Linked DNA regions of Rhodobacter capsulatus SB 1003. The protein of the gene in region 1 interacts with the protein of each later gene in a pairwise test. Links are inferred from orthologs where the notes say so. Each region holds a gene or a part of one and is shown on either strand. Other genes may lie near its edges. The genes, in order: RCAP_RS11760 and mtgA.

Region 1 (7,573 bases):
CCGAACGGGCGGGAACCTCGCCCAGCGCGGTCAGCGCGGTGCTGAACGGGTCCTGGAAGAAGCGGCGGATCAGCGAAAAGCTGGCCGAGCGGATCACCGAACTGGCGCGCGATCAGGGCTATGCGGTGAATTTCCAGGCCAGCCTGCTGCGGCGGGAGCGCTCGAACATCGTCGGCATGATCGTGCCGAAATATGACAACCGCTATTTCGGCGCGATGGCCGAGCGGTTCGAGGCGGTGGCCCGCGCGCATGGGATGTTTCCGGTGATGACCTGCACGCAGCGCGACCCCGAGCTGGAATTCGAGGCCGCCCGGGCGCTTCTGTCCTATCAGGTCGATTGTCTGGTGGCGAATGGCGCGACCGACCCGGACCGGATCGCCGATCTGTGCGCCGCGGCCGGGGTGCGGGTGGTCAACCTCGATTTGCCGGGATCGAAGGCGGCCTCGGTCACCTCGGACAACTATGCCGGGGCAAAGACGCTGACGCATCTGATTCTGGATCGTTGCCGCGACGATCTGGGCTACACCGGGCCGCTGCTGTTCATCGGCGGGCGGGCGGGCGATCACAACACCGCCGAGCGGATCCGCGGCTTTCGCGCCGCCCATGCCGAACGCGGCCTGCCCCTGCCCGAGGAGGCGATTCTGGCCTGCGGCTATTCGCCCGACAAGGCCGAACGGGCGCTCGACGCGCGGGCGGGGGCGCTGCCGCCGGGGCTCTTCGTGAACTCGACGATCACCCTCGAGGGGGTGGTGCGCTGGCTCAACCGCGCCGTGCCCGATCATGCCGGGCGGATGCGCTACGGCTGTTTCGACTATGACGCTTTCGCCGCGCAACTGCCGGACAATGTCGGCATGATCGAGCAGGACGTGGACGGGATGATCGCCAAGGTCTTCGCGCTGATCGAGGGCGGCCCGGCCAGCCCGGCGCATTTCCGCATCCCCTGCATCCTGCGCACGCCCGCCCCGCCCCGGGGCTGAGCGGCCCGGGCCAAGCCCCGCTTCCGGCTTGACGCGGCGGCGAAATTGGATTTGGCTTGACGTGTTCAAGTTCCGGCCTGCGGGTCGGATTGAAAGGGAACACGGAACGGCCTCCGGGCCCAGACCGTGGCTGCCCCCGCAACTGTGAGCGGCGAGCGACGTCGACATGCCACTGGGCCCGCCCGGGAAGGCCGACAGAGCGAAGACCCGCGAGCCAGGAGACCTGCTTGGACATTCACCCTTTCCGGGGCGCGAGGGGCGCCGCGGAAGCGGCCCGTTCCGCAGTGGTGGCCCGCCGTCTGCGGAAAGCCCAGCTTTTCCGCGACATCCCCCCTGCCGGGCCCTTCGGCCCGAGCCGAAAGGTCCGACCGATGCCGCCTTGCCCCAGCCTGCCGCCGCCTGCCGCCCCCGCGCGCCGGACCGCGGCCAAGATGGCCCGGCGCTTGCCCCGTCCATTACTTGACAAGTTCACTCAACAAGCGCAGGAGAGGACAAAGCCAGCCTTCCGCCAGCCGCCCCTTTCCGCCCTGAACGCCCCCGAGGTCTGCCATGCCGCCCGTCGTTCCCGCCGCTGCCGATAGCACGCTGATCCTGTTTCTTGACCGTGTCGGGCTTTCGGGTCTGGCCGAGACCCTGCGCGCCGCCGCCGCCTCCGAGGCGCTGACGCCGCTGGCGATGTTTGCCCATGCCGATATTCTGGTGCAGGGCGTGATGCTGGGGCTGCTTGCGGCCTCGGTGCTGGCCTGGGCGATCTGGGCGGGCAAGCTGGTGCAGCTGACGCGCGCCCGCCGCCGCCTGACGCGCGATTACCGGGTGCTGGCGGCGCGCGGCACGCTTGGCGCGGCGCTGAGCGGCGGGATTGTGGCGCGGATGCAGGCGGCGGCACGTGCGGAAATCGGTGCCTCGGCGGGGCTGCCGGATGCGGGCATCAAGGAGCGCGTCGCGATCGATCTGACCCGGATCGAGGCCGGGGCGGCGCGGGCGATGCAATCGGGGGTGACGGCGGTGGGCTCGATCGGCTCGACCGCGCCCTTCGTCGGGCTGTTCGGCACCGTCTGGGGCATCATGAACGCCTTTGTCGGCATTGCCGAAAGCGGCTCGTCGAACCTGGCCGTCGTCGCCCCCGGCATCGCCGAGGCGCTGATGGCCACGGCGCTCGGCCTTGTCGCGGCGATCCCGGCGGTGCTGCTTTACAACCACCTGACCCGCGCCGTCGGCGGCTACCGCGCCGCGCTGACCGATGCGGCGGCGCTGGTCGAACGCACGCTCTCGCGCGATCTGGACCGGGCGCGGCTGGCGCCCACGGTGAAATCCCTGCATCTGGTGGCGGAATAATGGCGGTCCGGCTGTCTGACGGCGAGGATCTGACCCCCGAAGCCGCGATCAACATCACGCCCTTCATCGATGTGATGCTGGTGCTTTTGATCATCTTCATGGTCGCCGCGCCGCTCTCGACCGTCGATGTGCCGCTGGATCTGCCGGTGGCCTCGGGCCAGCCGCAACCGCGCCCGCCCGAGCCGGTCGTGCTGTCGCTCAGCGCCGAAAAGGGGCTGATGCTGGGCCGCGATCCGGTCAGTGCGACCGATCTGCCCGCAAGGCTGGCCGAGGCGACACAGGGCGATCTGGCCACACGCATCTTTGTTTCCGCCGACAAATCCGTGCCTTACGGAGAGATGATGGGGCTTTTGAACCAGCTGCGCGCGGGCGGCTATCTGAAGATCGGCCTTGTCGGGCTGGAGGAGGCCGCGCCGTGAGCCTTGCGCTGACCGATCCGCCCGAAGTGCCCGGGCGGGCGCTTCTGTGGGGGCTGGCGCTCTCGCTGGCGCTGCATGCGGTCGCGGTTTCCGTGCTCTCGCAGACCGAGGCCGCCCCCGCGGCGCTGGTGGCGGCGGGCGCGGGCGGCGAGGATCTGGACGGCCTCGAAGCGATCGCCGCGACCTTCGTCGATCTGGCGCCGCAGATCCAGCTGCCCGAGCCCGAGATGGCGCTGCCGCTGACCGCGCCGGTGATCGACATTCCCCAGGTGCGGCTGCCCGATCCGGTGCTTTTGCCGCCCGAGCCCCCGAAGATCACGCCACCAAAGCGCGCCGAGGAGAAACCGAAGCCCCCGCCGCCAAAGCCGAAACCCGAGCCGCGGCCGCGGGCGGAAAAACCCAAGCAGGCGAAACCCGCGCCGGTGCAAAGCGAAAGCCGCGCCGCCTCGCGCGCGGCGGGATCGGGGGCGGGCGCACAGGCGGGCACGGGCGGGACGGATGCGCAGGCGACGGTCTCGGCGGGCACGACGAAAAGCCTGCTTGCGAAATGGGGCGCGACGATCCGCACCCGGATCGAACGGCGCAAAAGCTATCCCGCCGCGGCGGGACGGGCTGCAGGCTCGGTCGGGCTGGCGCTGAAAGTCAGCCGCGACGGCGCGCTGCTCTCGGCCGCGGTGAACCGCTCCTCGGGCCATCCGGCGCTGGATGCGGCGGCGCTGGCGGCGGTGCAGAAGGCGGGGAAATTCCCCGCCGCCCCCGCGGAACTGGCAAAGCCGAGCTACGCCTTCTCCGTCGCGGTCAAGTTTTCGCGCTGAGCGACGGCTCGCGGGCCAGCGTCCGCGCCTCGGCCAGATGCAGCCGGGCCAACGCCGCCTCGGGGCAGCCGGTTTCCGCCAGCGCGCGGGCCCAGATCCGCGCCACCGAGGCCGCCGACCAGGGCAGCACCGCCTGCCGCGCCCAGGCCCGGGCGGGCGCGGGCAGCCGGTCAAAGGCCGCCATCGGATCGGCCCGGACCCGGTGGCGCAGCGATGTCGTCAGGTTGCGTCGCATCCTCACGCCCCCCCCAGCTCACGCCCCCCAGCGCGGGAACGGGTCGGGCAGATCGGCCCAGGCCTCGGGGGTGAAATCCGCGGCCGGAACCAGCGCCGCATTCAGCCGCGCGCAGATCGCGTCGCGGTCCAGATCGACGCCGATGAAGACGATCTCCTGGCGCCGGTCGCCCCAGGGCTCGGCCCAGTTCCGGGCGATTTCGCGCTGCGCATCGGGATGCGCGGGCAGCCGCTCGGGCGGGACCGAGGCCCACCAGCGCCCCAAGGGCGTGACCCGGGCCGAGGCCCCCGCCAGGCTGAATTCGACCGCCCAATCGGGCCGCGTCGCCAGCCAGAAATGCCCCTTGGCGCGGATCACGCCGGGAAGCGCCCCGCCCAGGGCCGCCTCGATCCGGGCCGGATCAAAGGGGGCGCGGGCGTGATAGACGAAGCTTGAAATCCCGTATTCCTCGGTCTCGGGGGTGTGATTGGCGAAACCGTAAAGCTCTTTCGCCCAAAGCGGATGTTCGGCGGCGCGGGCGAAATCGAACAGCCCGGTGTCAAAGATCGCCTCGGCCGGAACCTGACCGAAATCGGTCTCGATCAGCCGCGCATCGGGGTTCAGCGCCTTGACGATCTGCCGCGCGATCTGCAGCCGCTCCGGCCCGGCATCCGTGACCTTGTTCAGCACCACCACATCGGCGAATTCGATCTGCTCGGTCAGCAGATTGACCAGCGTGCGGTCGTCCTCTGCCCCCGCCGTCTCGCCGCGATCGGCCAGAAAATCGCTCGAGGCGAAATCCTTCGTCAGGTTGATCGCATCAACCACGGTGACCATGCAATCGAGCCGCGCGATGTCGGAGAGGCTCGCCCCCGTCTCATCCCGAAAATCGAAGGTGGTGGCCACGGGCAAGGGCTCGGCCACGCCCGTCCCTTCGATCAGCAGATAGTCGAACCGCCCCGCCTCGGCCAGGGCCCGCACCCCTTTCAACAGGTCATCGCGCAGCGTGCAGCAGATGCAGCCGTTGGTCATTTCCACCAGCGCCTCTTCGGCGCGGTTCAATTCGGTGCCCTCGCGGATCAGATCGGCATCGATGTTCACCTCGGACATGTCGTTGACGATCACCGCGACGCGGCGCCCGGCGCGGTTGTTCAGCACATGGTTCAATAGCGTCGTCTTGCCCGCGCCCAGAAAGCCCGAAAGCACGCTGACCGGAAGGCGGGGATCAGTGGGAGAAAGGGTCATGGCCGTCCATCTGAGTTATGTTATACTATCACCCAAATAGCCCGAAAGCCCGCCCCCCCGCAAGCCCGCCAAAGCAAAGGGCCGGACCCTGCGGCCCGACCCCGTGTTTTCCCCGTGTTTTTCCTGGTGCAAATACGCCGGGGTGCGGGGCAACGCCCCGCTCTGCCCTCAATGCCCTTTCGCGGCCTTGACCAGCTGGATCCCGTCCAGCACCTCGGGCACGCTGTCGGCCGGGCGCAGGCCCAGGATCGGCGCGATGCGGCGGATCACCTCGGCCGCAACCGGCACCGCGGTCCAGCCCGCCGTCCGCCGCGTCTCGTTCGCGGCAAAGGACGAAGGCTCGTCCAGCGTCAGCACCAGCACATATTTCGGATCCGAGGCCGGAAAGGCCGAGGCAAAGGTGGCAATCACCTTGTTGTCGTAATAGCCGCCGCCCGGTTTCACCTTGTCGGCGGTGCCGGTCTTGCCCGCGACCTCGTAGCCCTTCACATCGGCGAAGCTGGCGGTGCCGCGCGTCACCACCGCGCGCATCATCGCCAGCGACTTGCGCGCCGCCTCGGTCGACATCACCTGCGGCCCGCGTTCATGCGTGGCCGCATGCACGAGCGTCGGCTTGACCCGATAGCCGCCATTGGCGATCGTCGCATAGGCCGCCGCCAGATGCAGCGGCGAGGCCGCCAGCCCGTGGCCGTAACCCACCGTCATCGAGGTGATCTCGGACCATTTCCCCGGCACGATCGGCCGCCCCGAGGGGGCCTCGGACAGCTCGACCGGGGTCGGCGCCATGAAGCCCAGGCTTTCCAGGAACGCCTTTTGCCGCTGCCCGCCGATCAGAAGCGCGATCCGCGCCGTGCCGACGTTCGAGCTTTCGACGACGATATCGGTGATCGACAGCGCGGGCCCGTAATTGTGGAAATCGCGGATCCGGAACCGGCCCCAGACCATCGGCGATTTCGTGTCCAGCATCGTCGTCGGGTTCACCAGCCCCAGTTCCAGCGCCTGCGCCACGGCAAAGATCTTGAAGGTGGAGCCAAGTTCATACACCCCCTGCACCGCCCGGTTGAAGAGCGGGCTGTCGGAGGCATCGCCCTTGACCAGCGGCGTCGGGCGGTCGTTCGGGTCGAAATCGGGCAAGGAGGCCAGCGCGACGATCTCGCCCGAATGCGCATCCATCACCACCGCGGTGGCGCCCTTGGCATTCATCAGCTTCATGCCGCCGGCCAGGATCTCCTCGACCGCCTGCTGCACCGTCAGATCGATCGAGAGCTTCAGCGGCGCGCCATTGTTGGCCGGATCGCGCAGCCAGCCGTCAAAGGCCTTTTCCACCCCGGCCGTGCCGATGATCTCGGCGCTGTCCACGCCCTCGTTGCCAAAGCGCGCGCCGCCCAGCACATGCGCCGCCAGCCGCCCGTTCGGATAAAGCCGCATCTCGCGCGGGCCGAACAGCAGGCCCGGCTCGCCGATGTCATGCACCTGCTGCAGCTGCTCGGGCGAGATCTTCTTCTTGATCCAGACGAATTTGCGCGTGCCGGTGAAATCGGCGGCCAGGCGTTTCGCATCCAGATCGGGGAAGATCTTCGCCAGTTTCTTCGCCGTGCCGACCGGATCGACCATCATCGGCGGCTGCGCGTAAAGCGCATGCGTCACCAGGTTCGTCGCCAGCACCCGGCCCTCGCGGTCGGTGATGTCGGCGCGCTGCGCCAGGATCGCCGGGGCGGTGTCGGCGCGTTGCGGTTCCTCGGGGGTCGAGGCGGCGAGCGTGCCCATCCGCACCCCCACCGCGCCGAAACAAACGCAGAAGATCCCGATCACCAGCCCGATCCGCCAGGCGACACGGGCGCGGGCGGCTTCGCGCCCCGCCTCGCCGCGGGCGCGGATATTGGCGCGTTCGATCAGGTCGGGGTTTTCGCCGCGGGCGCGGGCATCCAGGATCCGCGCCAGCGGGCGCAGCGGCGTGCGGGGGCTCATTGTGCCTCCTCTTCGGCGATGCGGGAGCTTTCGTCATCGGTCGGCGGCGCGGAAACCTCGATCGCCTGCGCGACGGCCTGATCGATCGACAGCGGGTCGGTGCCCTCGGGCGCGGGATAGGCGACCATCGCGGCGGTGCCGAACTGATCGGGGGTCATCGGCAACAGGCCCAGCGAGGCGAAATTCAGGTTCACCAGCTCGCGCAGCCGCTCGGGACGGTTCAGATAGGCCCATTCGGCGCGCAGGACGCTGAGGCCTTCCTGCAGATCGGCGATCTCGGCATTCAGCGCGCGCAGTTCCTGTTCGCGGTCCTGGGTCGCGTAATTGACGTGATAGGCCCAGAAGGCCAGACCCAGAACACAAAGCGAAACAAGGATATACGAGATGGTCTTCATCTGGGGCGGCCCCGGCTGCGGTCGGTTTCGAAAAGGGGGGCCGGCAGGCCAAGGCTGCTGCGGTCAGCTCTACCGGCGGGGGAATCGGTGCGGGCACCGATGCGCAGAATAGCAGAGCGTGCCCGCGGGTTCTGTGCAAGCTCGATTTCGTCCGGCCCCACCCCCTTGCGGGTCACAAGATCGAAGGCCGCCGCCTCGGGCGCGG
Region 2 (7,451 bases), 2.4 Mb from region 1 along the record:
CTCGACCTGAACCCGCTTCTGATCACCGTCGATGGCTGGGACAAGATCGTCTACGACCGCTCGAAACCGCGCAACTTCGTGCCCGACACGCTGGATGCCGAGATCATCAAGGATGGTCACCGCTTCTTCGAGGACGGCGAGAAGATGCAGCTGAGCTACGCCGTGCGCAACACTTTGCGCACGATCGGGACGCGGGCCTCGAGCCATATCGTCAAGAACTTCGGGATGCGCAACGCGCTGCAGCCCGATCATCTGACGGTGAAGCTGACCGGGTCTTGCGGGCAGTCGCTGGGCGCCTTCGCGGCGCAGGGGCTGAAGCTGGAAGTTTCGGGCGACGCCAACGACTATGTCGGCAAGGGGCTTTCGGGCGGCATCATCGTCGTGCGGCCGCCGATGTCCTCGCCGCTGGTCGCGGCCGAGAACACGATCATCGGCAACACCGTGCTTTACGGCGCGACCGATGGCTATCTGTTCGCGGCGGGCCGGGCGGGCGAACGCTTTGCCGTGCGCAACTCGGGCGCCAAGGTGGTGGTCGAGGGCTGCGGCTCGAACGGCTGCGAATACATGACGGGCGGCGTTGCGGTGATCCTTGGCCGGATCGGCGCCAACTTCGGCGCGGGCATGACCGGCGGCATGGCCTATCTTTACGACCCGGACAACCTGGCCGAGGATTACATGAACCTTGAAAGCCTTGTCACCTGCGGGCTGGGCCATCCGCATTGGGAAGCGCAGCTCAAGGGCCTGATCGAGCGGCACGCCGCCGAGACCGGCTCGGTCAAGGCGAAGGCGATCCTCTCGAACTGGGAGGCCGAGCGGAAGAACTTCCTGCAGGTCTGCCCGAAGGAAATGCTGGTGCATCTGCCGCATCCGCTTTCCGATGAACCGAAGGCGGTTCCGGCCGAGTAAGCGGGCGCACATGACAAGGGGGCGGGGTCGGGTGACCCCGCCCTTTCCCGTTCGGGCGCGGCTTGACCGGCTCCCCCGTGGCGTGACAGATGGCGCAATGGCGGCACGCAGGAAAAACCCGATCAAAGCGACGATTCCCCCGGGGCGTGCCCGCTCGGTCGGGGCCCTGCTGCTTGCGCCCCTGCGCTTTGCCGGGGCCTGGACGGCGCGGATCAGCCTCGGCATTCTGGCGGCCTATCTGGCGCTGATCGTGCTTTATGACGTGCTCGATCCGCCGACGACCTTCACGATGTGGAGCGAAAAGCAGCGGCTGGGCAAGCTCGATCAGGAATGGACCGATTTCGAGGATATCGCCCCGGTGATGGCGCGCTCGGTCGTGGCGGCCGAGGATGCGAATTTCTGCACCCACTGGGGCTTCGACATGGGGGCGATCCGGCAGGCGATCGACAAGGGCGCCAATCGCGGCGCCTCCACGCTGTCGCAACAGGTGACGAAGAACGTCTTCCTCTGGCAGGGCCGCAGCTGGCTGCGCAAGGCGCTCGAGGCGCTTCTGACGCCCGCGGTCGAGGCGGTCTGGACCAAGCGGCGGATATTGGAAGTCTATCTGAACGTTGCGGAATTCGGCGAGGGGGTGTTCGGCGTCAATGCCGCCGCCTTCCATTATTTCCGCACCACCCCGGCGAAGCTGACACCGCGGCAGGCGTCGCTCCTGGCCGCGGTGCTGCCCGATCCGAAAGATCGCAACGCCGCCCGGCCCTCGCGCTATGTCTCGAAACGGGCCAATCAGATCGCCGATGGCGCCGCCACGATCAAGGCCGACGGCCGCGCCGATTGCTTCAGCCCCTGACCCGTCAACAGGATAGACAGGTGCCACCGCCGACGGTAGTCTGATGCCATGGTGGGGACACATTTGATCGCATTCGGGAGGGTTCTGGTGATGATGGGCGCAGGTCTTGCCCCCGTCCAGGTCAGTGCCGACCCGGGCCTTTCCCTGAGCTGCCTGCCGCAGACCGCCGAAGTGGCGGATCTGTGCGGCTTGATGCGGGAGGTGATCGCGACCGGCCTGCCGGACCGCAGGGTCCAGCTGGTCGGGCCCGAAACGGCCCCGGAAACGACGACCGCCATTCGGCTGCATGTCGAGCGGCTGAGGAAAGACGGGATTGTCGCGCATCTGGAATGGCGGCACCCCGGCGAGGACTGGCAAACGGGCGAGACGCAGGCGCTCAGCGTCATGGATCGCGATTTGAACGCAGGCATGGTCAGCAGGTTCTTTCAGAGCTTGTGGGACGCAAGCCCGATTGCGCGATAGGCGTGCCTGAAGAATTGGGGAAGGGACGACACGAATGACACGACAGATCAGTGAATTTTTGCGCGGTGCGACGGCAGAGCCTCTTTACGCGGCGATCGGCGAGATCGCCGATGCCGGTGCAGGCACTACCACGACCTACACGATGAGCGTCGGGGACACGTTCAACGGGACGATCGCGGCTTCGGGCGACCGGGACGGCGTGCGGATCAACCTCGTGGCGGGGCAGACCTATCAGTTCAACCTGAACGGCGGCACGCTGGGCGACACCTATCTGAGGCTTTATGATGCCGCGGGCAACCAGATTGCCTACAACGACGATTATTCCAACAGCACCAATTCGCAGATCACCTTCACCGCGACCACCTCGGGGACGTATTTCCTCGAAGCGGCGGGATATAGCTCCTATACCGGCAGCTATGCGCTGACGGCGATCACGGTCGCGCCGCCGACGATCGACGATCTGGCCGATTATCTGGTGAACGGCTATTGGGAAAGCAACGGGGGGCAGGCGCGCAGCTTCGACACCACCTCGGACAATGTCATCACCGTCGATCTGCACAACCTGACCGCCGACGGGCAACAGCTGGCGCGCTGGGCGCTGCAGGCCTGGTCCGCCGTGGCCAATCTTGTCTTCGTCGAAACGACCGGCACCGCCGACATCGAATTCGACGATTCGGATGATGGCGCCTATTCGACCTCGAACACCACCGGCACGCGAATCAACAGCTCCTTCGTGAACATCGACACCGCCTGGATCGCCAATTATGGCACCACGATGGACGGCTACAGCCTGCAGACCTACATCCACGAGATCGGGCACGCGCTCGGGCTGGGCCATCAGGGCGCCTACAACGGCTCGGCGACCTATCCCGACGATGCGACCTTCCCCAATGACAGCTGGCACCTGTCGGTGATGTCCTATTTCAGCCAGGACGACAACACCACCAGCGGCGCGTCCTTTGCCTGGGTCATGTCGGCGATGATGTCCGACATCATCGCGATGCAGTCGATGTATGGCGCCTCGACCACCACCTTGGGCAGCACCGTCTACGGCCGGAATTCGAATGTCGGCGGCTATCTGGAAACGCTGTTCGACAGCCTCGTGGCGGGCACCTCCGCGACCTATGGCGGCGATCCGGTGACGATGACGATCTATGATGCCGGCGGCCGCGACACGATCGATTTCAGCTTCTCGAACGTCAACCAGACCCTCAATCTCGCCCCCGGCAGTTTCTCGAACCTGGCCGGTCTGGTGGGCAATCTCGGCATTGCCCGCGGCACGGTGATCGAGATCGGCGTCACCGGGAACGGCAATGACCTGATCATGGGCAACAACGCCAGCAACACGCTGATGTCGCGCGGGGGCAATGACACGTTGCGCGGCGGCGCCGGCAACGACAAGCTGGACGGCGGCACCGGCAACGACTTCATCGATGGCAGCACCGGACAGGACACGCTGATCGGCGGCGCGGGCAAGGACACGTTCCTGTTCAACGTCGCGGTGACCGCGGCCAATGCCGACATCATCACCGATTTCAGCGTCGTCGATGACACGATCCGGCTCGACCGGTCGTTCTTCACCGGCATCGCCGCCACCGGCACGCTGACCGCCAATGCCTTCACCAAGAACATCACGGGTCTGGCGACCGATGCACTGGACCGGATCATCTACGAAACCGACTCCGGCGCGCTCTGGTATGACGCCGACGGCACGGGCGCGACGGCCCGGGTGCTTGTGGCGACGCTTGGCACCGGCCTTGCGATGACCAACGCCGATTTCTTCGTGGTCGCCTGAGACCTCGGGGCAGGATGCACGGCGACGGCAGACGGGCTTCCCGTCTGCCGTTTTTTGTCGGCCTTGTCTGCCTGCGGTGGAAATGACATTGTGAAGACAGTGGGCGGAGACCCCCGAAAGAGCAAGTCATGTGGCCAGATCGTGAACCCAGTCGCAGCATCGATGCGACCGTGCCCCCGGCGCGGGGGTTTGCGGCGCTGTTCAGGAAGCGCCCCCCCGTCACGATCCGCTGGCTGGCCGCGCTGCGCGCCAGCTCCCGGGGGTTTCGCGCCCCGGTCGGCCGGACCGCAACCAAAGTCGCAAGAGGACTCCTGCATATGAGTATCGACCCCTTTCCGCCCGGCAAAAGCGACACCGACAGCCTGTCCGTCGAAAATGGCATCCTGCGCGGCCGCGATGGCTGGCTGTTCCTGTGGGACGGCTCCAACGACGTGAGCCGCTACTACACCGACCCGGGATATTTCGGGGCCCCGGAACTTGCGGGCTGGGTGACGCTGCTGCGCGCCCGCGCAGCCCGGTGCGCGCAGATCGGGGCGCAGTATCGCCACCTTGTCGTGCCCGACAAGATCTCGGTCTATCCGCAGCATCTGACCGCGCCGCTGCGCTATTTCGATCAGCACCCGGGGGCGCGGTTCGCCCGGGCCTTTCCCGACGACACGCTTTGCGTCGACATCCTGCCCGACCTGCGCGGCACGCGCGGCAACTTTGCCGCCCGGGTCGAGCCCGGCGGCGGCGAGGCCGAAGGATCGGACAAGTTCTTCTTCAAGACCGACAGCCACTGGACCTTCGAGGGCTGTCAGGTCGCCTATCTGCGGCTGTGCGAAAGCCTGGGCGTCACGCCTTGCGACCTGAGCAAGGCCCGCCCCGGCCCGGGCAAGGAGATGGTGCTGGATCTGGGCGCGAAACTGTCGCCGCCGGTGCTGGAACATGCGCGGTTCGGCCGGGTGCTGCGGCACTCGAAGCGGCAGGCCGAGAACGAGATGGTGCGCTACAACGAAAGCGAGGGGCTGGCCAAGGGCACGCCGCGCTTCGTCGGCTGCATGGTGCACAACCACAACGACCAGCCGCAGGCCATCGCCAAAAGGGTTGTGCTGTTTGGCGATTCCTTTTGCGAGTTCCGCCCGCATCTGCTGACGGCGATGCTGTCGGAAACCTTCCGCGACGTGCATTTCGTCTGGTCGACCAGTCTGGACTGGGATTTCATCGCGGCGCTGAAGCCCGATATCGTGATCACCGAAATCGCCGAGCGTTTCGTGAACCGGCTGCCGAAGGACGATTTCCGCGTCAGCCCCGATTGACCGCGCCGCCCGGTGCCGTCTTCGACCGGTGGCCGCCCGGGGCAGGCCGCGCGAAGCGCCGGGGCATCCGTCAGGACGCCCCGGCCTTTGTCTTCAGTTCCCGCCTTCGCCGCCCGGGGCGAAATAGTCGCGCGTCAGCTTGACGATGATCGGCGACAGCAGCAGCAGCGAAATCAGGTTCGGGATCGCCATCAGCGCGTTGAGCGTATCCGCCACCAGCCAGGCGAAATCGAGGCTCAGCGTCGCGCCGAAGAAGACCGCGACGGTCCACAGCACCCGGAACGGAATTTCGCTGATCGTGCCCAGCAGGAATTCCCAGCATTTTTCGGCATAATAGGCCCAGCCGAGGATGGTGGTAAAGGCAAAGAGCGCCAGACAGATCGTCAGCACATATTTGCCATAGCCCGGCATCGCCGCCTCGAAGGCCGAGGAGGAGAGCATCGCCCCGGTCTCGCCGCTGGTCCAGACGCCGGTGACCATGATCGCAAGGCCGGTCAGCGTGCAGATGATGATCGTGTCGATGAAGGTCCCCATCATGCCGATCACGCCCGAGAACACCGGGTTCGAGGTCGAGCCCGAGGCCTGGGCGATCCCGGCGGTGCCAAGGCCCGCCTCGTTCGAGAAGATCCCGCGGGCCACGCCCTTCTGCATCGCCATCAGGATGGTCGCCCCAAGGAAGCCCCCCGCCGCGGCGGTGCCGGTGAAGGCATCGGTGAAGATCGTGGCAAAGGCCGCCGGGATGTTTTCGGCGAAGACCGCCAGCACGAAGGTGACGCTGACCAGATAGACAACCGCCATGAAGGGCACGACCCGTTCGGCCACCGCGCCGATGCGCCGGATCCCGCCCAGAACGACGAGCCCGGTGAGCACCGTCATCACGACGCCCGAGATCCAGGTCTCGATGCCGAAGGCGTTCTGCACCGCGCTCGCGATGCCGTTGGCCTGCACCATGTTGCCGATGCCAAAGCCCGCAAGGCCGCCGAAGAAGGCGAAGGCCGTCGCCAGCCAGGCCCAGTTCCTGCCCAGCCCGTTCTTGATCGCGAACATCGGGCCGCCGACATGTTCGCCCTTGTCGTCCACTTCGCGATATTTCACCGCGACGACCACCTCGGCGTATTTCGTGGCCATGCCGACAAAGGCGGTGACCCACATCCAGAACAGCGCCCCGGGGCCGCCGACCGCGATGGCGGTGGCGACGCCCGCGATGTTGCCGGTGCCGATGGTGGCGGAGAGCGCGGTCATCAGCGCCGCGTAGGGGGTGATTTCCCCTTCCGAATCCGCGCCGGGCGTGCGGCTTTTCCAGATCATGCGGAAGCCGTAGACCAGCTTGCGGATCGGCATGAAGCCAAGACGCAGCTGAAGGTAGAAGCCGGTGCCGATGATCAGGACGATCATCGGAACGCCCCAGACGATCCCGTTCAGCCAGTTGAAGAAGTCATGAATCAGTTCCAAACGCCAGTCTCCTCTTTGTCCCTCGCACCGCCGTCTTCACCGGGAAGACCGGCAGGTGTGCGACGCGTCGCGTTGCCGGGATCTTGTGCTGTTGTTCGCGGCCCCCTCCTACGGTCGCATCGGATCGAAGATCAACCCGGCGATTCGACGCTCCGGCGTCGATTTTCGCCCGCCGTCTTGCCGCGGCCGCAGCCTGAGCCCGGCCGCGGACCCGGGTCAGCCCGGCATGAGCCGGATCACCCGGTCACAGATCGCCTCGAGCAGGGCAAGGTCATGGCTGACGATCACCATCGCCATGCCGGTCTCGCGGCCGATCCCGACCATCAGCCTGATCGTCAGCGCCTGCGTCACCGGATCCAGCCGCGAGGTGGGCTCGTCGGCGAACAGGAACGCGAGATCCAGCAGCAACGCCCGCAAAAGCGCGATGCGCTGCAACTCGCCGCCCGACACCGCCGCAGGTCGGCGCGCCAGAAGATCGGGCGCCAGCTTCAGCCGGTCGAGCAGCGGGGCCACCCTTGCCGGATCGATCCGATGCCGCGCCAGCAGGTCGTCCAGCCCCTCGGCCAGCGTGATCCGCGCCGGAAAGGCGGCGGGCGGATCCTGCCAGAGCTTCTGAAAGGCAAGTTTCGGCACTGCCGGGTCCCGCCACAGCCTGCCCTGATGCGGCAAAAGCCCCAAAAGCGCATTGCCA

What was found.
Region 2: the proteins of RCAP_RS11760 (region 1) and mtgA interact in binary tests that used the Escherichia coli proteins (3 or more experiments, as listed by UniProt). The link is inferred for Rhodobacter capsulatus SB 1003 from one-to-one orthologs.

Annotation. Positions count from the first base shown.
Region 1 is NC_014034.1:2,546,261-2,553,833, forward strand. Bases 4,574-7,573 are described here. They hold RCAP_RS11760 (peptidoglycan D,D-transpeptidase FtsI family protein), read right to left. Parts: upstream 6,974-7,573; coding sequence 5,174-6,973; downstream 4,574-5,173. Other genes in these bases: RCAP_RS11755 (GTP-binding protein), read right to left, coding at 4,574-5,005; ftsL (cell division protein FtsL), read right to left, coding at 6,970-7,368; rsmH (16S rRNA (cytosine(1402)-N(4))-methyltransferase RsmH), read right to left, coding at 7,365-7,573. In the rest of the region: RCAP_RS11730 (substrate-binding domain-containing protein), read left to right, coding at 1-977; tonB-system energizer ExbB, read left to right, coding at 1,527-2,312; TonB system transport protein ExbD, read left to right, coding at 2,312-2,731; RCAP_RS18565 (TonB family protein), read left to right, coding at 2,728-3,546; RCAP_RS11750 (DUF6525 family protein), read right to left, coding at 3,530-3,781; more of RCAP_RS11755, read right to left, coding at 3,800-4,573. UniProt on the Escherichia coli protein: Essential cell division protein that catalyzes cross-linking of the peptidoglycan cell wall at the division septum. Required for localization of FtsN.
Region 2 is NC_014034.1:177,157-184,607, reverse strand. What follows is about bases 1-2,878. They hold mtgA (monofunctional biosynthetic peptidoglycan transglycosylase), read left to right. Parts: upstream 1-1,003; coding sequence 1,004-1,753; downstream 1,754-2,878. Other genes in these bases: RCAP_RS00825 (M10 family metallopeptidase C-terminal domain-containing protein), read left to right, coding at 2,250-2,878; RCAP_RS00830 (hypothetical protein), read left to right, coding at 1,841-2,215; gltB (glutamate synthase large subunit), read left to right, coding at 1-906. Also shown: more of RCAP_RS00825, read left to right, coding at 2,879-4,010; RCAP_RS00820 (alginate O-acetyltransferase AlgX-related protein), read left to right, coding at 4,328-5,308; RCAP_RS00815 (alanine/glycine:cation symporter family protein), read right to left, coding at 5,402-6,760; RCAP_RS00810 (ATP-binding cassette domain-containing protein), read right to left, coding at 6,977-7,451. UniProt on the Escherichia coli protein: Peptidoglycan polymerase that catalyzes glycan chain elongation from lipid-linked precursors. May play a role in peptidoglycan assembly during cell division in collaboration with other cell division proteins.